2 regions of the Clostridium gelidum genome follow, and region 1 is predicted to be linked to the other one. Evidence: riboswitches for the same ligand, from Rfam matches in the RefSeq annotation. Region 1 holds a riboswitch; the other holds the start of a gene.

The links. A riboswitch is a leader RNA that binds a small molecule or an ion and turns the genes downstream of it on or off. The one in region 1 is predicted to bind thiamine pyrophosphate.
Region 2: another riboswitch for thiamine pyrophosphate. It lies ahead of tenA (thiaminase II); the one in region 1 lies ahead of thiW (energy coupling factor transporter S component ThiW).

Annotation. Positions count from the first base shown of each region.
Region 1 covers NZ_AP024849.1:1,094,928-1,103,190, reverse strand. The annotation lists gene thiM (hydroxyethylthiazole kinase) at 1-28, opposite strand, end outside; gene thiC (phosphomethylpyrimidine synthase ThiC) at 43-1,353, opposite strand; gene thiD (bifunctional hydroxymethylpyrimidine kinase/phosphomethylpyrimidine kinase) at 1,433-2,233, opposite strand; gene thiW (energy coupling factor transporter S component ThiW) at 2,308-2,847, opposite strand; TPP riboswitch at 2,963-3,072, opposite strand; gene psyc5s11_RS05090 (hypothetical protein) at 3,139-3,333, opposite strand; gene psyc5s11_RS05085 (S8 family peptidase) at 3,461-5,176, opposite strand; gene psyc5s11_RS05080 (S8 family peptidase) at 5,166-6,986, opposite strand; gene psyc5s11_RS05075 (4Fe-4S binding protein) at 7,165-8,263, opposite strand, start outside.
Region 2 covers NZ_AP024849.1:1,701,388-1,709,650, reverse strand. The annotation lists gene psyc5s11_RS07560 (hypothetical protein) at 1-719, opposite strand, end outside; gene psyc5s11_RS07555 (response regulator) at 723-1,103, opposite strand; gene psyc5s11_RS07550 (ABC transporter substrate-binding protein) at 1,453-2,463, opposite strand; gene psyc5s11_RS07545 (ABC transporter permease) at 2,467-3,210, opposite strand; gene psyc5s11_RS07540 (ABC transporter ATP-binding protein) at 3,207-3,959, opposite strand; gene tenA (thiaminase II) at 4,090-4,749, opposite strand; TPP riboswitch at 4,944-5,044, opposite strand; gene psyc5s11_RS07530 (hypothetical protein) at 5,089-5,406, opposite strand; gene psyc5s11_RS07525 (CPBP family intramembrane glutamic endopeptidase) at 5,463-6,437, opposite strand; gene psyc5s11_RS07520 (sensor histidine kinase) at 6,728-8,026, opposite strand; gene psyc5s11_RS07515 (LytR/AlgR family response regulator transcription factor) at 8,039-8,263, opposite strand, start outside.

The DNA of each region.
Region 1 (8,263 bases):
CTACTTTTATAACTATTTCATTACTCATAATTATGTCATCTCCTACTTTTGATCAAAAAGTTCTACTTTTTCACCATTTAGAATTTTATTAGTTGTTCTTACTGCACACATTTTCCCACACATAGAACAGCTATGTTTCTCTTCTGGTGGTAAACTTTCAAAATACGTTCTAGCCTTTTCTCCATCAATAGCAACTTTAAACATCTCATCCCAATCAAGTTTTTGACGAGCATCTGCCATTGCATTATCTTGGTTTCTTGCACCTGGAATACCATTAGCTATATCTGCTGCATGAGCTGCAATTTTTGATGCTATGATTCCTTCTTTAACATCTGCTAAATCTGGAAGTCTTAAATGTTCAGCTGGTGTTACATAACAAAGGAAGTTTGCTCCATTTGTTGCTGCAATAGCACTACCAATAGCTGATGTAATATGATCATATCCTGGAGCTATATCAGTAACAAGAGGTCCAAGTACATAAAAAGGTGCCCCATGACATAGTCTTTTTTGAATTTGCATGTTAGCTGCAATTTCATTCATAGCCATGTGTCCTGGTCCTTCAACCATAACTTGAACATCTTTTTCCCAAGCTCTCTTTGTGAGTAATCCTAGTTCTATAAGTTCAGTAATTTGTCCTGCATCCGTTGAGTCATCAAGACATCCTGGTCTCATTGCATCTCCAAGACTTATTGTAACATCATATTCTCTTAGGATTTCAAGTAACTCATCATAATATTCATAAAATGGATTTTCATTCCCTGTCATTTCCATCCACGCAAATAGCAAAGATCCTCCACGAGATACAATGTTTAATCTTCTCTTATCTTCTTTAAATAATTCAACTGTTCTCTTATTTAGACCAGCATGGATAGTAACAAAATCAACTCCCGCCTCTGCATGTTTTCTGACTACACCAAGAAAATCCTCAGCCTTTATATCTAAAAGATCTTTTTCAAGATATCCAATTGCATCATACATTGGAACTGTACCTATCATAGCAGGAGAATATTCTATAAGCTTTTCTCTAAACTCTTGCGTCTTTCCATAGTTACTTAAATCCATTATGGCTTCAGCACCAAACTCAATTGCCATTTTCACCTTTTTCATTTCATTTGTGTAATCAATGCAATCTCCTGAAACACCTAAGTTTACATTTATCTTTGTTTTAAGTCCATCACCAATACCTTCTGGACTAAGAGATTTATGATTAATATTAGCTGGAATAGCTACCTTACCTTCTGCTACAAGCTTCATTAACTTTTCCTCTGACATGTTTTCTTTCTTAGCTACTACCTTCATTTCCTTAGTAACTATACCTTTTTTACCTGCTTCCATTTGTGTTTTATAATTCATTTTTTCTCTCTCCTCACATGCAATTATTTAATTTGAATAAATCAAGTTATTTATATGTAACTGTTAATTGTTAACTGAATTAAATTCCTGCTTTTTTATATAGTTCATAAAAATGATTAGTAGGCCCAACACCATGTCCAAGATCAAATCCATGTTCAATAGCAATTGTTATATATCTCTTTCCTTCTCTCACAGCTTCTTCCATGGTCATATTTTTTGCAAGATTAGCAGCTATGGCAGAAGATAGAGTGCATCCTGTACCATGAGTGTGATTATTATTTATTCTTTCTTGTGTCAAAATTATAAATTCCTTTCCATCAAATAACAAATCAGTAGCTGCTCCTTCTAAATGCCCACCTTTAACTAGAACAGCCTTAGGTCCAAGTTCCTTAACCTTTAAAGCAGCATTCTTCATTTCATCTAAAGTTTTTATTTCCATGCCTAATATCTCTTCTGCTTCTGGTAAATTAGGTGTAACTATTGCTGCTAACGGAAATAACTCTTGAACTAAAGTTTCCTTTGCGCCCTTTGATAATAAATTAAACCCACTTTTAGAAATCATAACAGGATCTAAAACTATTAGTGGTAGGTCTTTAATTTTTCTCAATGCTTTTGATATAGCCTTTATAGATTCAATCTTCGAAACCATACCTATTTTAATAGCATCTACTCTTATATCATCAAAAATCACATCAATTTGAGATTCAATCATTTCTGGATTAATATCTTGAATTCCAAAAACACCCATGGTATTTTGAGCAGTTACTGCTGTAATAACACTCATACCATAGACACCGTTTGCTGAAAAAGATTTTAAATCAGCTTGAATTCCTGCCCCGCCACAAGTGTCAGACCCTGCAATGGTTAATGCTCTAAACATAAAATCATCCTTTCGTTTGTATCTCGTATTTAAATTATTTTACCTATTTCTTATATTATGTGCTGTTACGTTATTTAAATTTCATTAGTATTTTTAGAATTTTTCGTATTTATTGATAACTCGTTATTTATTAATGTTTTCCTTATAATAGGAACTTTCAAGAAGAAATATGCTATAACAGCTCCAGCACTACAACTCATTGTAAATGGAATTATATATACAAAAAGTGCTACTTCTTTACCTAAAAGTATTGATGCTATTGGATACGCTAATAATGCTCCTAAGATTCCTGTTCCAATTACTTCCCCAATTACCGCTACAGTTGGCTTTCTAAATTTCTTATAAAGAATACCTGCAAGCAGCGCACCTACCATACTTCCTGGAAAAGCTAGCAAACTTCCTGTTCCCATCATATTTCTTATAAGTGATGTTACGAATGCATTTAAAAGTGCATACATTGGTCCAAGTGTTATTGCTCCTACTACATTTACAAAATGTTGTACTGGTGATATTTTAGCTACTCCAATTGGTATTGAAAATGTTCCAAAAATAACTGAAATGCCAATTAATACACCACTTAATGCGATTTTTTGTGCTTTACTTTTTTCTTGCATTTAAAATCTTCCCCCTTAAAATTAATAAAATAACTATGTGGAACTAATTTGTGAAGTTATATATATTTTTCCGTAAAAAAAATGTATTCCTTAGGAATACATCAATAAACTATACATAAATATTAATATACTTCCCTACGTTGGTATTAACCAAATCAGGTTATAAGAGTCAGGAAATCAATCTTTCCAATCTCAGCTAAAACATTAGCCCCTCTAGTTATTTAAATTATTAAATTGTTTTCTACAGATTAAATCCTATACCATTAATTTCAAAACGTCAAGTATATTTTATTATTTGTTTTTTGCTAATATATAATATTTTCCATATCTTTTGACAGGTTTTATTACTTCAAAACCGTTAATAAATTCACCTATAACTTGATTTTTTTCTACTTCAATTAAAATTGTTTCTTTCTTTGTTTTAATTCGTTTGATCGGTACCATTGTAGAATGCCTGACTATATTATTTCTATTTTTGTTTGGCATTTATATCATACTCCTGTTAATATTATAAATCCTCCAATTATTATATTAACAATTTCTATAAATGTGTTAGCATTAGGTAAATTCAAAAAAATAACAAGTCAGTATGAGTCTATTTTTCCAAAATACTTTATTCAATATTTTTAAACATATCAAGCACATTTAGAATTCCATAACCCCACCTAGCATTAGGATATATATCTCCAACTCTTTTAGTGGTTCCTTTGGCAAGATATGCTTTAACAGTTTGAGAATATATATCCGGATCATTTCCTTGAACAATCCCCCATTGAAATAACATGGCACAAACTCCAGCAACTACAGCTGCTGATACACTGGTTCCATTAACAACTGTAGTTTTATTGTCAGGTGCTATAGTTAATGCGTTTACCCCTCCTGCTGCAACATCTATTCTATCAACAAAACGCTCTCTAAATGCCATACCAGAATAATTAACAACATTATTATTATTTTGATTATATGCTGCTACAGTAACTACATAAATTGAAGTACCTGGACTAGTAAATGTTCCATAAGGATCAGTTGCACTAAATTTAGTATTTCCTACTGTTATTCCTGTTTGGGGTAACCAAGCATTATATACTCCACTTAATATATAATTACCTGTTAACCTAAGAGCCCATATACCTGGTTGTAAATTCGAAAAGCTAATACGTATTAATTCATCTCCAGTATTTTCTTCTGGAAAATAATAATTAACTTTTATTGATGTCTTTTCAAATAGAAAAGTATATGTTCTAGTTGAATTGGTGACAACTGGTATTATCTTACTATTTTCACCTGATGGAGATACTATATCCAGAGTCATAATATCAGGAAAATCTATCCAAATATCTACTACTAAATGTTTCTGTTCTGGTGAAGCCTGTAGTTCCATAACTCCACGCTGACCAACTTCTGATATTATTCCAGACGTATGACCTCCTGTGTCTCTTTGATTTCCAGTTCCAGTAACTAATACTATACCACTCGTACCAGTAATTGATTCTATATATTCTTCTAAAATGCCATTTCCTTTATGATTGCCCAAAGTACTTCCAAGTGGAAAATATATAACCATAGGCTTCTTACTGGTTAGTGCATATTCATATATAAATTCTAAGGCTGAAAAAATAGATGTTATATTATATACAGGTATTTTGATATCAAACTGAGCTTTATATGAAATATCTTCTATTAACTTGACAACTACAAAATCACATTCCGGAACTACTCCTTTTAATTCTGGCTTTTTGCCGGTAGCTCCAATTATTCCAGACATGCTGGTCCCATGCCCAATTTCATCTTTACTAGGCACAATTTCATATGGAGATTCCCCTTTTCTATAAGCTCTTATAGCTTCATCTATCTTACCCTTTCTATATACCGTTCCAAATGGTACCGAGATATCTTTGTCTTGCTCCCCAGAAATTATTGTTTGATCCCAAATACCTTCAATTCTTGTTTCTCCATTAGAATCCATAAATTCATCACTTAAATAATCAATACCTGAATCAATTATTGCTATATTAACTCCAATGCCAGTCAAATTTAGAGGTAAATCTAATTGTAAAAATCTTGCATTAGACGCTTCAATTGGAGAAATTTCTTGCAGAGTATACATTTCTACTGGTTTAACATAGACAAGAGTATTAAATCTTATATCTCCAATATCAATTCCTAATTCACCCTTAATAGATAAAATTGCATACTTTTCATTAATTATTGTTACATAATAATTTGGGATTTTTGAAATTTCTTCTTCAATATTGCCTTGATATTGAACCATATAATGATTGTAATTTATCTGATTAAAAATGTTTTCCGTGGTCATGCTATGTTTCATTTAAACTCCTCCACATTCCTCTTGGAATTCTTATAAATAACTTATTACAATAATATTCTATGAATTCATTATCTATACTCGTATTATTCCTATATGATCTACTAATAACGTTAAAAGTACCTAGTAAATCAAGATATCCATATCCTATTTCTCTATTGGGATAACTATAAATACGATTACTTCTATCTGCACCATGTATTAAATAAATTATTACCTTCGTAGAATACATAGTTAAATCATTTCCATCGATAACTCCCCATTGCAATAAAAGTGCACAAACTCCTGCTACTATTCCAGTAGCTGCTGAACTCCCTGAAGCAGTTGTTACTCCACCTCCAACTTGAGTTGTTAATATATCTGTCCCCAAGGTGGCAAAATCCGGACTAAAAGTAATATCACTAGCGTTAGATCCTCTTCCTGAAGAAGCAATTAAAGTATTATTATTTCCATAATAAGCTACGGTAGCTACTTTTCTTGCTGTGCCTGGAATTGTTAAAGTTATAAATGGATCTGACTGAAGAAATTTTGTATCTTTAGGTAATGTTTTTTCAGGCGAAAGCCATATATCATATCTTCCATCAATAATATAATCCCCTCTTAATTGCAATATCCATATTCCAGGCTTAATATCATTAAAAGTAATATTTATAAGTTCATGTCCTGTGAAATGTTCTGGAGAATAATATTTAACAATCATTGCAGTATCCAAAAACACAAATTCAGCACGTGTTGTTTTATTTCTTATTACTTTAATAAATTTAGATGCTTCCCCAGTTGGTGAAATTACATTCACTGATGCCCTATTAGGTTTTCTTACCCATATATAAAAAGAAAAATATTTCATGACTTTTGGAATTTTTAATTCAATCGAAGCTATATCACCTATATTTAATATATATCCAGAAGCATGTCCTTCTGCTGCTCCTTCATTTCCAACTCCTGCAACAGAAACAATACCTCTAGTAGTACCAACAGATGTTAAATATCTCGAAAGCAAATTGTTACCATCATGACTTCCTTCCGTAGTACCCACACCTATATATATAACAATAGGTTGCTTTGCATTTATAGAAAAATTTTTCAAATATTCTATTGCTGCTAAAATTTCAGCCGCATTATAAACAGGAGTATATTCAACTCCGTTTTCCTTTAATATATTTTTGAAATTAATGGATTCAAAGAGTTTTACAATTACAAAGTTGCTGTCACTTGCAATTCCTTGAAATCTTCCATTGTATCCTCTTGCCCCTATAATTCCAGCAATTTTAGTTCCATGGCCAATATCATCCTTCGAAGGTACAATTTCATATGGATCTTTATTATTTTTATGAGCATTTATTGCATTATTTATTTGTTCATTAGAATAGGTAACTCCAATATATACAGATTCATCTTTAGTGTCTGGAATAGTTTGGTCCCATATACTGACTATTCTAGATGTGCCATCTTCTCTTGTAAACTCTTCATTGAGATAGTCTATTCCAGTATCAACCATCCCTATTAGTACACCTCTACCTGTTAAATTTAAATAGGGATTAATTTTAACATTATTTATATTATCTACACTTGATGGAGAAATATCTTGCAATACATACATGCTTCTAGGATCAATAAATATAATTGATGGTACATCCTTTCGAAGTTGATCTAAATATATATTAGACGTTGATACAATTCCAATAGTATTAGTAATTGCATTACCGCACGCATAAGATATCTTATCAATTTCCTCTTCAAAATCCCCTCTATATTCAACTAAAAAATCAGGTGAATCTTCATAAAATAAATTACAATTCTTTAAATTAGGCATGCTTAACTCCTAAGTATTACTTATATTTATTTATACTTATATTTATATTTATATTTATATTTATATTTATATTTATATTTAATTTAAATTATTCATTAACAATATGTATACATGTAAAAATAGCGAATATTCATTTTTAGAATATTCGCTATCATCTTAAATATTACTTTTATTATATTTACACCGCTAATGCATTTTTAACTGCTTCCATAATTCCTTTACTGCTATAAGTAGCGCCTGAAACTGTATCTACTGAAGTTGATTGCTTTGAAATTACATTTTTTATTACACTTGTTGACGCTCTTTCATAATACTTACGATCATCTCCATATGATAAAGTTTCTACATTCCTTATTTTTCCACCAGTCACAGTAACAGAAACTTTTGTTGTTCTTCCTTTAAAGCCTATTCCGCTTCCTGTATATGTTCCATCTTTATATTTTTGCGTGTTACTATCTGAAGTTGAACTATCTAAAGTTGCATTGCTTGAAATTGTACTTTGGTTTGAAATTATACCTGATTTAGTTAAAGCATCTGCTCCGAAATTTGTTAATCCATAAACACCTAACATTGTAGCCATTGCTACAGAACCTGCTAAATTTTGATTTACATCTTGTCCAAGTATATTTACATTTGCATTATTTCTAGGACATACTTCCGTACATTTTAAGCAATTTATACAATCGCCACCATGAGCTGAATTTACTTTATAAAGTTTTAATCCCATTGAACAATTATTATTACAAGCTCTACACTTACCACAATCAGCTTTAGGCTTATTAATTTTTGTTATGCTGAGCTTAGAAATTATAGAAAATATAGCACCTAAAGGACATAAATATCTACAGAAAAATCTTTCAATAAACGCTGCTCCTATTGTAATTAAAACTAAAAGTACTAATCCAATAAGCAAGCTAGAAAAAATAGTAGTTAAATCAGTTATTTGTCCAAATGCATCCCAAGGACTTGTACTTTCTAAAATATTACTTCCCATTGTCCAAGAAACAATTATTATAAATATCAATACTACATATTTTACATATTTTAATATTGAATCAACTTTTTCATTTACTCTAAATTTTACCTTAAATACTTTTCTTGATATGAAATATATTAAATCATTATATGCTCCAAAAGCACACAACCATCCACAAAACCATCTTCCCATTACTATTGTTAAAAGCATTACTGCTATAAATTCCACTAAACTTGGAAATGCTTCAAGAAAGTTAAAATTTCCTCCAATAATCATTTGATAAACTGTTTTTACTTCACTA
Region 2 (8,263 bases), 610 kb from region 1:
TGTAGATTTAAAAATTCACCAACTGAGGCTTCTGCCATTTCATCAACAGAGTTTAATTCCTCTTCAGCGTATTTAGATGCGAATTTTATAAAAGAATTCTCGTTTGCTTCAATAAAAGTAGATAGATTTATTTCTCCTTTTATATCTTGTTTAGCAGTCCATTTACATTCATATTCTTCTAATTTAATTACTTCACTTATAACTGCTTCTGTATCTATAAATCTAACTAAGTTTCTTGTGAATAATGCTAAATAGTCTTTAAGTACTTTTTCATTTTTAGTACCTTCAAATTTTATAAATGTATTTACCATTTCATCTACATCATCTCTTTGTATTGCTTCAAATTCCTTATCTGAAATGCTATAGTCTTTTTTATATTCATTTATTGCCTTTTCAAATTCTTGAAGAGTCATATATTCTTTGTCCACAAGAGCTTGACCTAATAAAAGATGCCCAAATTTTTGTGAGGATAACAATTCTTCTACTTGCTCTTCTTTTAAGTATTTCATGTCTACTGCTAATTCACCAAATCTTTTATCTAACTTCTTTTGTGCTTCATTTATCTTATCAGCCTCATCTGCACTCATATATCCTGCATTTACAGCTAAAACCCCTAATTTTAATCTTGTCTCCTTCTGATGTTCTAATCCATCATGCAATTGCTCTAGGGTAAGATATCTTTTATTTAATAAATATTGACCAAAATATTGAGTAAACACGAACTATTCCCCCTTCTTAAGAAAGTTATTAAGTATCTTAGTAATTTGTTCTTGCTCCCAAGGCTTTTGAATAAATTCAAAGGCTCCTGCTTTAATAGCTTTCTTTAAATTTTCCTTTGTTCCTGAAGAAGAAGCCATAACAACTTTAGCATTTTTATCAAAATCTTTTATTTCTGAAACTGCTTGTATACCATCCTTTACTGGCATAACTATATCCATAAATACTAAATCCGGATTTTTCTCTTTATAGATTTCTACTGCCTTTTGCCCATCAGTTGCTTCTAAAATATCAAAGGGACCACATAAAGTTAAACTATCTTTTAGTTTTTTTCTCATCAACATTGAATCATCGCATATAAGAATTTTTAATAAATTTTCAGACATAATTATTCCCTCCATAACTAACTTTTATATAAATTTTAAACTATTACATATGTTATATTCTACTTTAACTTCATTTCTCCTCTATATTTTATAAATTATATTTTTTTAAAGCTACTCTTCTTTGATAATATATATATGCTATAACGATAGAATCAGTTATAACTGCATCTATTTTAGCAATATTTACTGCTGACAGTAATTCAGCTTGATTTTCATCTTTTAAACATTAATCATTATCTATATTTTCAATCTTAAAGAATACATCTCATATATTGAGAAAAAGCACTAGTCTCACAAGACTAGTGCTTATAACTCTTAAAATTATAATTATTAAGGCCTATTTTAAAGCCTATTTTAAATTTTCAACTATTTCCGAAGCATTAAATGACTTCTTAAGTAGCCCTTCCTTTACAAGCCAATCTATATTATCTTGCCATACCTTTGTGTCCTGTGATAAAAACTGTGCATCTTTTGTTTCCATAACAGGAATTAATGTATCAAAACTCTTCTTTTCAACACTTTCACTAAGTGGGAAGTTTTCTGTATTTTGATTTTTCATTAGTATTTTAAGTGATTCATCAGGACTCGCTTTCATATCCTCAAAGCCTTTTTTAGATGCTTTTAAAAATCTTTTTATTTTGTCAGAATTCTTATTAATATTATCTTCACCTGCAACAAATACAAGTTCATAATAGTTAGGAACTCCATATTCAGTTGGTGAGAAGTAGTTTAACTTAAAACCTTGTTCTTCTAAAGCTGGAACTTCATGATTTACAAGACATCCTATAGTTGCATCTACGTTTCCTGTTGTCATTGAACTCATTAGGTCAAAACCTACATCAACTGTTTGTGCTGAATCTTTCTTTTCTCCTGCATTTTCAAGCATTGTAGAAATAATAGATTCAGAAAGTGCTGTTCCACCATATCCTATTTTCTTACCAACAAGATCTTTTGGGGTTTTAATGTTTTTGTCCTTTAATGAAAGTACTACACTTAAAGGTGATTGAACAATTGTACCCACAGCCTTTATAGGAATGTTTTCATTTCCCCTCGCCATTAAAGTATCTTGCAAATAATAAATTCCAAGATCTGCTTTTCCAGCTGCAGTAAGTGCAATTGCATCATTGGTATTTGCAGGGAACTGAATATTTACTTTTAATCCCTCTTGTTCATAATATCCCTTTTCTATAGCTGTATAAATAAAGCCATGAACTGCATTCGGATACCAATCTAAGACAACATTTACCTCCTCAAGTTCTTTCTTTTCATTTGTTTCTGATTTGGTTGCTGTCTTATTACAGCCTACCATTGCAAAAGTCATTAAGCCTGACATTGCTAATGCTAAAATTCTCTTTTTCATTAATTAAATCTCCTTCCTCCAAGTAATTACTTTTTTCTCAATTATATTTACAATTGCAACTACAATCATAGCTGCAGCTGAAAGTAGCACAATAGGTGCAAATACTCCTGCTCCATCTAACTGACTCATCATTCTTTTACTAAAATACCCTAGTCCGCTTTGTGCACCAAGCCATTCGGCTATTGCTGCACCAATTATACTAAGTGGTATTGCCATTTTTATTGCCGAAAAAAAATACGGCAAGCTTGTTGGAATCTTAAGTTTTATGAAAATGTCCTTTTTACTTGCACCATAAGTTATTAAAAGCTCTTCCATTTCTCTTTTTGTAGATTTAAATCCATCATAAACTGTTATAGTTATTGGGAAAAATGTTATTAATATTGTTACCAAAACCTTACTCCATATACTATATCCAAACCAAAGTACAAAAAGAGGTGCAATAGCTGTTGTTGGTATAGTCTGAGAAGCTATTATAATTGGATATAACGCATTTTCTATTTTCTCATTCATGTCCATTAAAACAGCAAGACCTAAGCCAAAAATAATAGAAATAATTAATCCAAGTCCAGTTACTCCCATTGTTGCTGGCAAATGTACTGTAAATAAAGGTTCTCTAAGCTCCCATAATTTCACTAAAATTTGTGTTGGTGACGGTAATATGTAGTGAGCATTTATTATCATAGCAATGATTTGCCAAAGCCCTAGTAATACTATCATTAATATTATTGATGGTAAGTTCTTTTTCATATGTTCACCTTCTGTCTAAGTCTGCTTATAAGGCTTTCTTTTAACTCTATTATTTCAGGTTTTTGCATTGAGCTTCTGCTTCTTGGGTATTCAAGTGGTACTTCTATTCTTTCCATATGAGTTATAGGATTATCTTGAATTACAAATATTGATTTTGAGAGAAAAATCGCCTCTTCAACATCATGGGTTATAAATAATATTGTCTTATTAAAATGCTTCCATTCTTCTAAAAGCCATTCTTGCATTAAAATTCTCGTAAGAGAATCTAATGCACTAAAAGGTTCATCTAAAAGTAATAATTCAGATCCAGTTAAAAGTGTTCTTGCAAAAGATACCCTTTGTCTCATACCTCCAGATAACTCCTTTGGAAACTTATCCTTATAATCAGAAAGCCCAACTTCCTTCAGTATCTCAAGTACTCTATTTTCTCTATCACTTTTTTTTATTTTCTGTATTTCCATTGGAAGCGAAAGATTATCACCTATTGTTCTCCATGGGAAAAGTAAATCCTTTTGAGGCATATAAGCGCTGTAATTTTTAAGATTTTTTATTGAATCTTCATTTATAAAAATTTCACCGCTTTGCATTTTTTCTAGTCCATTTATCAATCTAAATATAGTACTTTTTCCACAACCACTAGCACCTATAATTGAAACAAATTCACCTTTTTCCACAGAAAATGATAAATCATTTAACATTTCGTAATCATATTCTAGATATTTAAAAGTAACATTCTTAAATTCAAGCATTGTTATCATCTCCCCTTTAAATCAGTTAACAGTTATCAATTAACAATTAACAGTTGAGGCTAAAAACCTCAGGTTTTCTAAATAATATATTAAAATCCTAAAAGGATTTTATCCTTCATAAAAAAATTGATCATTTATTATTGTTGTATGCCATATCCCAAAACATGTATTCATAGCGACTACAGTTTATAAATATTGTTTTAAGATTTTCAATTTCCTCTTTTGAGCAATTTTCTCCAAGTTTATCAACAAGGTTTATTATATTGTTATTTGCTATATTATATTCCTTTGAAATATATCCTCTTACCCATTCACCGTAAAATTCATGTTCAGTTGAGTCAGGTATTTCACTAATTTTATCTGCTATCAATTTATAACTCCAACTACATGATAAAACAGTTACGGTTAGCTCTAATAATCCTTCATTTTGAGAAACCCAAAGCATGTAATTTGTGTATGATGTATTTGATAATGAAGATTTTGCATTTGCAATTTCTTCATGTGATATATTAAGTCTTTTCATATAATCTTTATGTATATTAGTTTCGCTGTTTAATGTTGAATTCACAAGTTCTGCAAAGATTCTCATTGTATACTCATCTTTTGCCTTAACAACTCCAAGAGCAAAAATTTTTGCATATTCTAAAAGATATAAATAATCTTGAACCATATAATATTTGAATTTTTCTATTTCTAATTCACCTGTTCCAATGCCTTTCACAAATGGATGCTCATAGTACGAATCCCAAATGTTCTTTGCACTTAAATACAAAATTTCTGATAACTTCATTTTTTAACACCCCCTAAGTTATTAATATTTATATCTATAAAAAATAACAATCAAAGATACTCTAAATATTTTTCAAACATTCCCTATACTAACCTATAATTATTTTTTCACACAAAAAAAGCCTCCCATCACAAAGATAGAAAGCTTGAACTATTTCTTATATAAATTCACCATTTTTCAACGTAAAATTAGTATAATAGACAAACTCACTTCCCTGCGTTGGTTCTAACCACATCAGGTTCAAAGGGTTAAGCAAATGCTCTCTCAGCTTTTCAAGGCACCCCTAGGAATAATTTCACTTAAATTATATAATACTATCAAACTAATGTAAATGTATTTTTATTGCGATTTAATATGTACTCTAACGTCCGAAACAATTCTTTCACTAAGACATGTACTTATTCCAAAAAATATTCCAGCTACTACGGAATTGAGTATCTTAGGAATATGGTCACACCTGAGATACTCACTACATATAATTCCAAGGCTAAAGATAATTCCAATACTAAAGATAATAAACGATAAAATATATGCTTTCCATTTTTTATTTATATTTAATATAGAATTCATTCTATTTGCAATTCTATATTTTCCATCTATTTTAAGGTATAAAAAAATACTCATCATTGCTATTGTGATTGGGATTTTGCTATACACTTAATCAACTCCTTTTTATATTTAGACATGTTTCTACAAATCGGTTGTTTTACCATTTAAGAAATACTAGTAATACCACTTACTACCATATACAAATCATAAGCAATTATTATAATTACTGTAATAGAAGTAACAAATCTTAACATGATCCCCTTTTCCATTCTATTATTTTGTAACCATCCCTTAATATTATTTTTATTACGAATAAAAGTAATTAATAATATGATTACAGAAATACCTGCAATACTACCATAAATGATATTTCCTACATTTTCACTTAGATGAGAAGTAATTTGTGATAATATTTCAACAAAAGTATTGTTACATATATGCAATATAATGGTTAATTTAATTGAATATTCTGTAGCTAAATATCCTAATATAATTCCAACTGCTGTTGCCATAAATATTTGATAAAAGTTGCCATGCATTAATCCGAATAATATTGCTGAAACTAATATAGCAAACCATCTTCCATATTTCTCAAGTCCTCTAAGAACTGCTCCTCTATAAAGAAATTCCTCAAATATTGGTGCTATTATACATGTATATATAATCATTGATATTGTTGGTTGATTTAAGACATCTAAGTCTTCCAAAGCAGAAATAGCACTCAGTCCAATTGCATTAAGTCCAAGTTCTAATCCATTAGCAAATAATCCCAACATATTGTTTACTGATAATAAAATAATAAAACCTATTGTTACGGTCTTTAACGTAAATTTTCTATTTTCTACCTTTAAATCATATTCAACAAATTTCTTTCTTCTATAAATTAAAACTGGAATAAATGCAATCACAACTGCAATAATACTTATTGTTCCTAAAAAGCTAGGTTCCTCAACTAGTAGCTTTAATTGATCCTCACTTATATTGGGATCTCTCACCATTTTCATTATCATAATGCCTATCATAACTATAAAAACAACTCCATTAGAAATTAATCCTTGCACTATTAGTGTAATTCCAAGCATATTAAAATCTTTCTTAATTAATTTTTTAATGACTTTAGATTCATTAATATCATTCATTTATTTCACTCCTATGTTCTTTATTTACTGTTATATTTAGTTTATTATCACTAAGATAAGTAAGTAATAAAACATTGTCTTTTTCTTTCTTCTTCCTAATTTCATTTTACTCTGATAAAAAATTTCCATGTTAACTTATGACGTAGATGGTATTAATTATGGAGTGAAATGCAAATTACAGCCTAATATATAAATAAGTTCAACTAAATTTAGTTGAACTTGTCCTCTCAACTGGACCTCGTATTAAGACAAAATAAATTAGAATACTAACTTGCTATTTGGGGAATCTCTTAATTAGTCAAAACAACTTCAAGTTCAAAGGTATCCTGTGTAACCTTAATATCAAAATCTCCATTATATTTTTTAACAGTAGCTCTTATATTCTCTAACCCAAAACCATGATTTTCCTTATCCGGCTTATTTGTTTTTATCTTATTGTCTTTTATTATTAATTGCTCTTTTATTGAATTTGTAAAACTTAAAACAAGAAAATTTCTACTATTTTTAATTTCTATAGATATTCTTCGCATAGAAGTATCTTCAATTTTTATACAAGCCTCAATGGCATTATCTATTGCATTTGCAAATATAGTACACATATGAACGGGTTTAATTAAGCATTTTTCTTGAAAGTTACCGCTTAATTCAAATGAAATATTATTATTTTTCATAATTGCATGTTTTTCATTGATAATTGAATCTGCAATAGAATCGCCTGTATTAAAAACACTATCTAATATAGTAATATTGTCTTGCAAATTTTTCACATAATCATTTAATTCCTTATACTTACCTTGAGCACATAAATCATTAATACATATTAAGTGATTTTTCATATCATGCTTTAGGCTCCTTGTCTCTTTTTGAGAATTTTTATATGATTCAAAATGCTGAAGCTGTGTTTCCATATAGTATTCATTTATTTCATTAATATTTTTATAGTGGATTGCAGACTTACTTTTTATAATAGAAATAGCAGTAGACATATCCATTAATATAGTAATAAAAGTAATTATTATAAAAATAATCTTATCTGTTATTTCATCAAATATAATAGTTTTTTGTAACTCGTCAATTGCTATTAATATTATTAAAGATAGAGTATTTACAGATATTATTGAGATTATATCCCACCTTTTTAGATTAACATAATAATTTTCTTCTATCTTACGTTTAATCATAATTATTATAATAACATCTAATAAAGTACCGAAGTATGTACCTAACTCTTCCGACCAATTAAATATAGTTTGGCTAGCAAACATGCTAAATATCAACGTAATCATGAGTAGTGGAAGTAACATGACGAATGCGGTTGGAACAATATATATTATCTTTTTTAATCCTTTAATCCCATAACATAAAAAAATAATTATTATAGAAAATATAACCAATGAATATAAAGAATTTTCTCCATTAAAAATCATTCTTTCTATGATAATAAATAAAATTTGACTAAAAGCACACCCTATCCATATTCTTTTATTCAAATTAATTTCATGACAAAATAAGAATTTAATTAAATATAACATGGCCATTGTGTCCAGCGTGTAGTTACCAGATTTTAACATAAAGCTTAATACTTCCATTTATACTTTCTCCTATTTTGCAGTCCGCTTAATGTGTAAATATAAGCTTTCCTTAAATTTCTTAATTTTGAGTCTACTGATTAGTATTATTTCATTATTGTCTACTATTACTTCTTTACTATCATATTCCTTTACATAGCTTAAATTCACTAAATATCCTCTATGAGTACGAAAAAATCCCTCGTCCTTCAATTCTGCTTCAATTTCATTTAAATTACGTCTTTCTATATAACAATT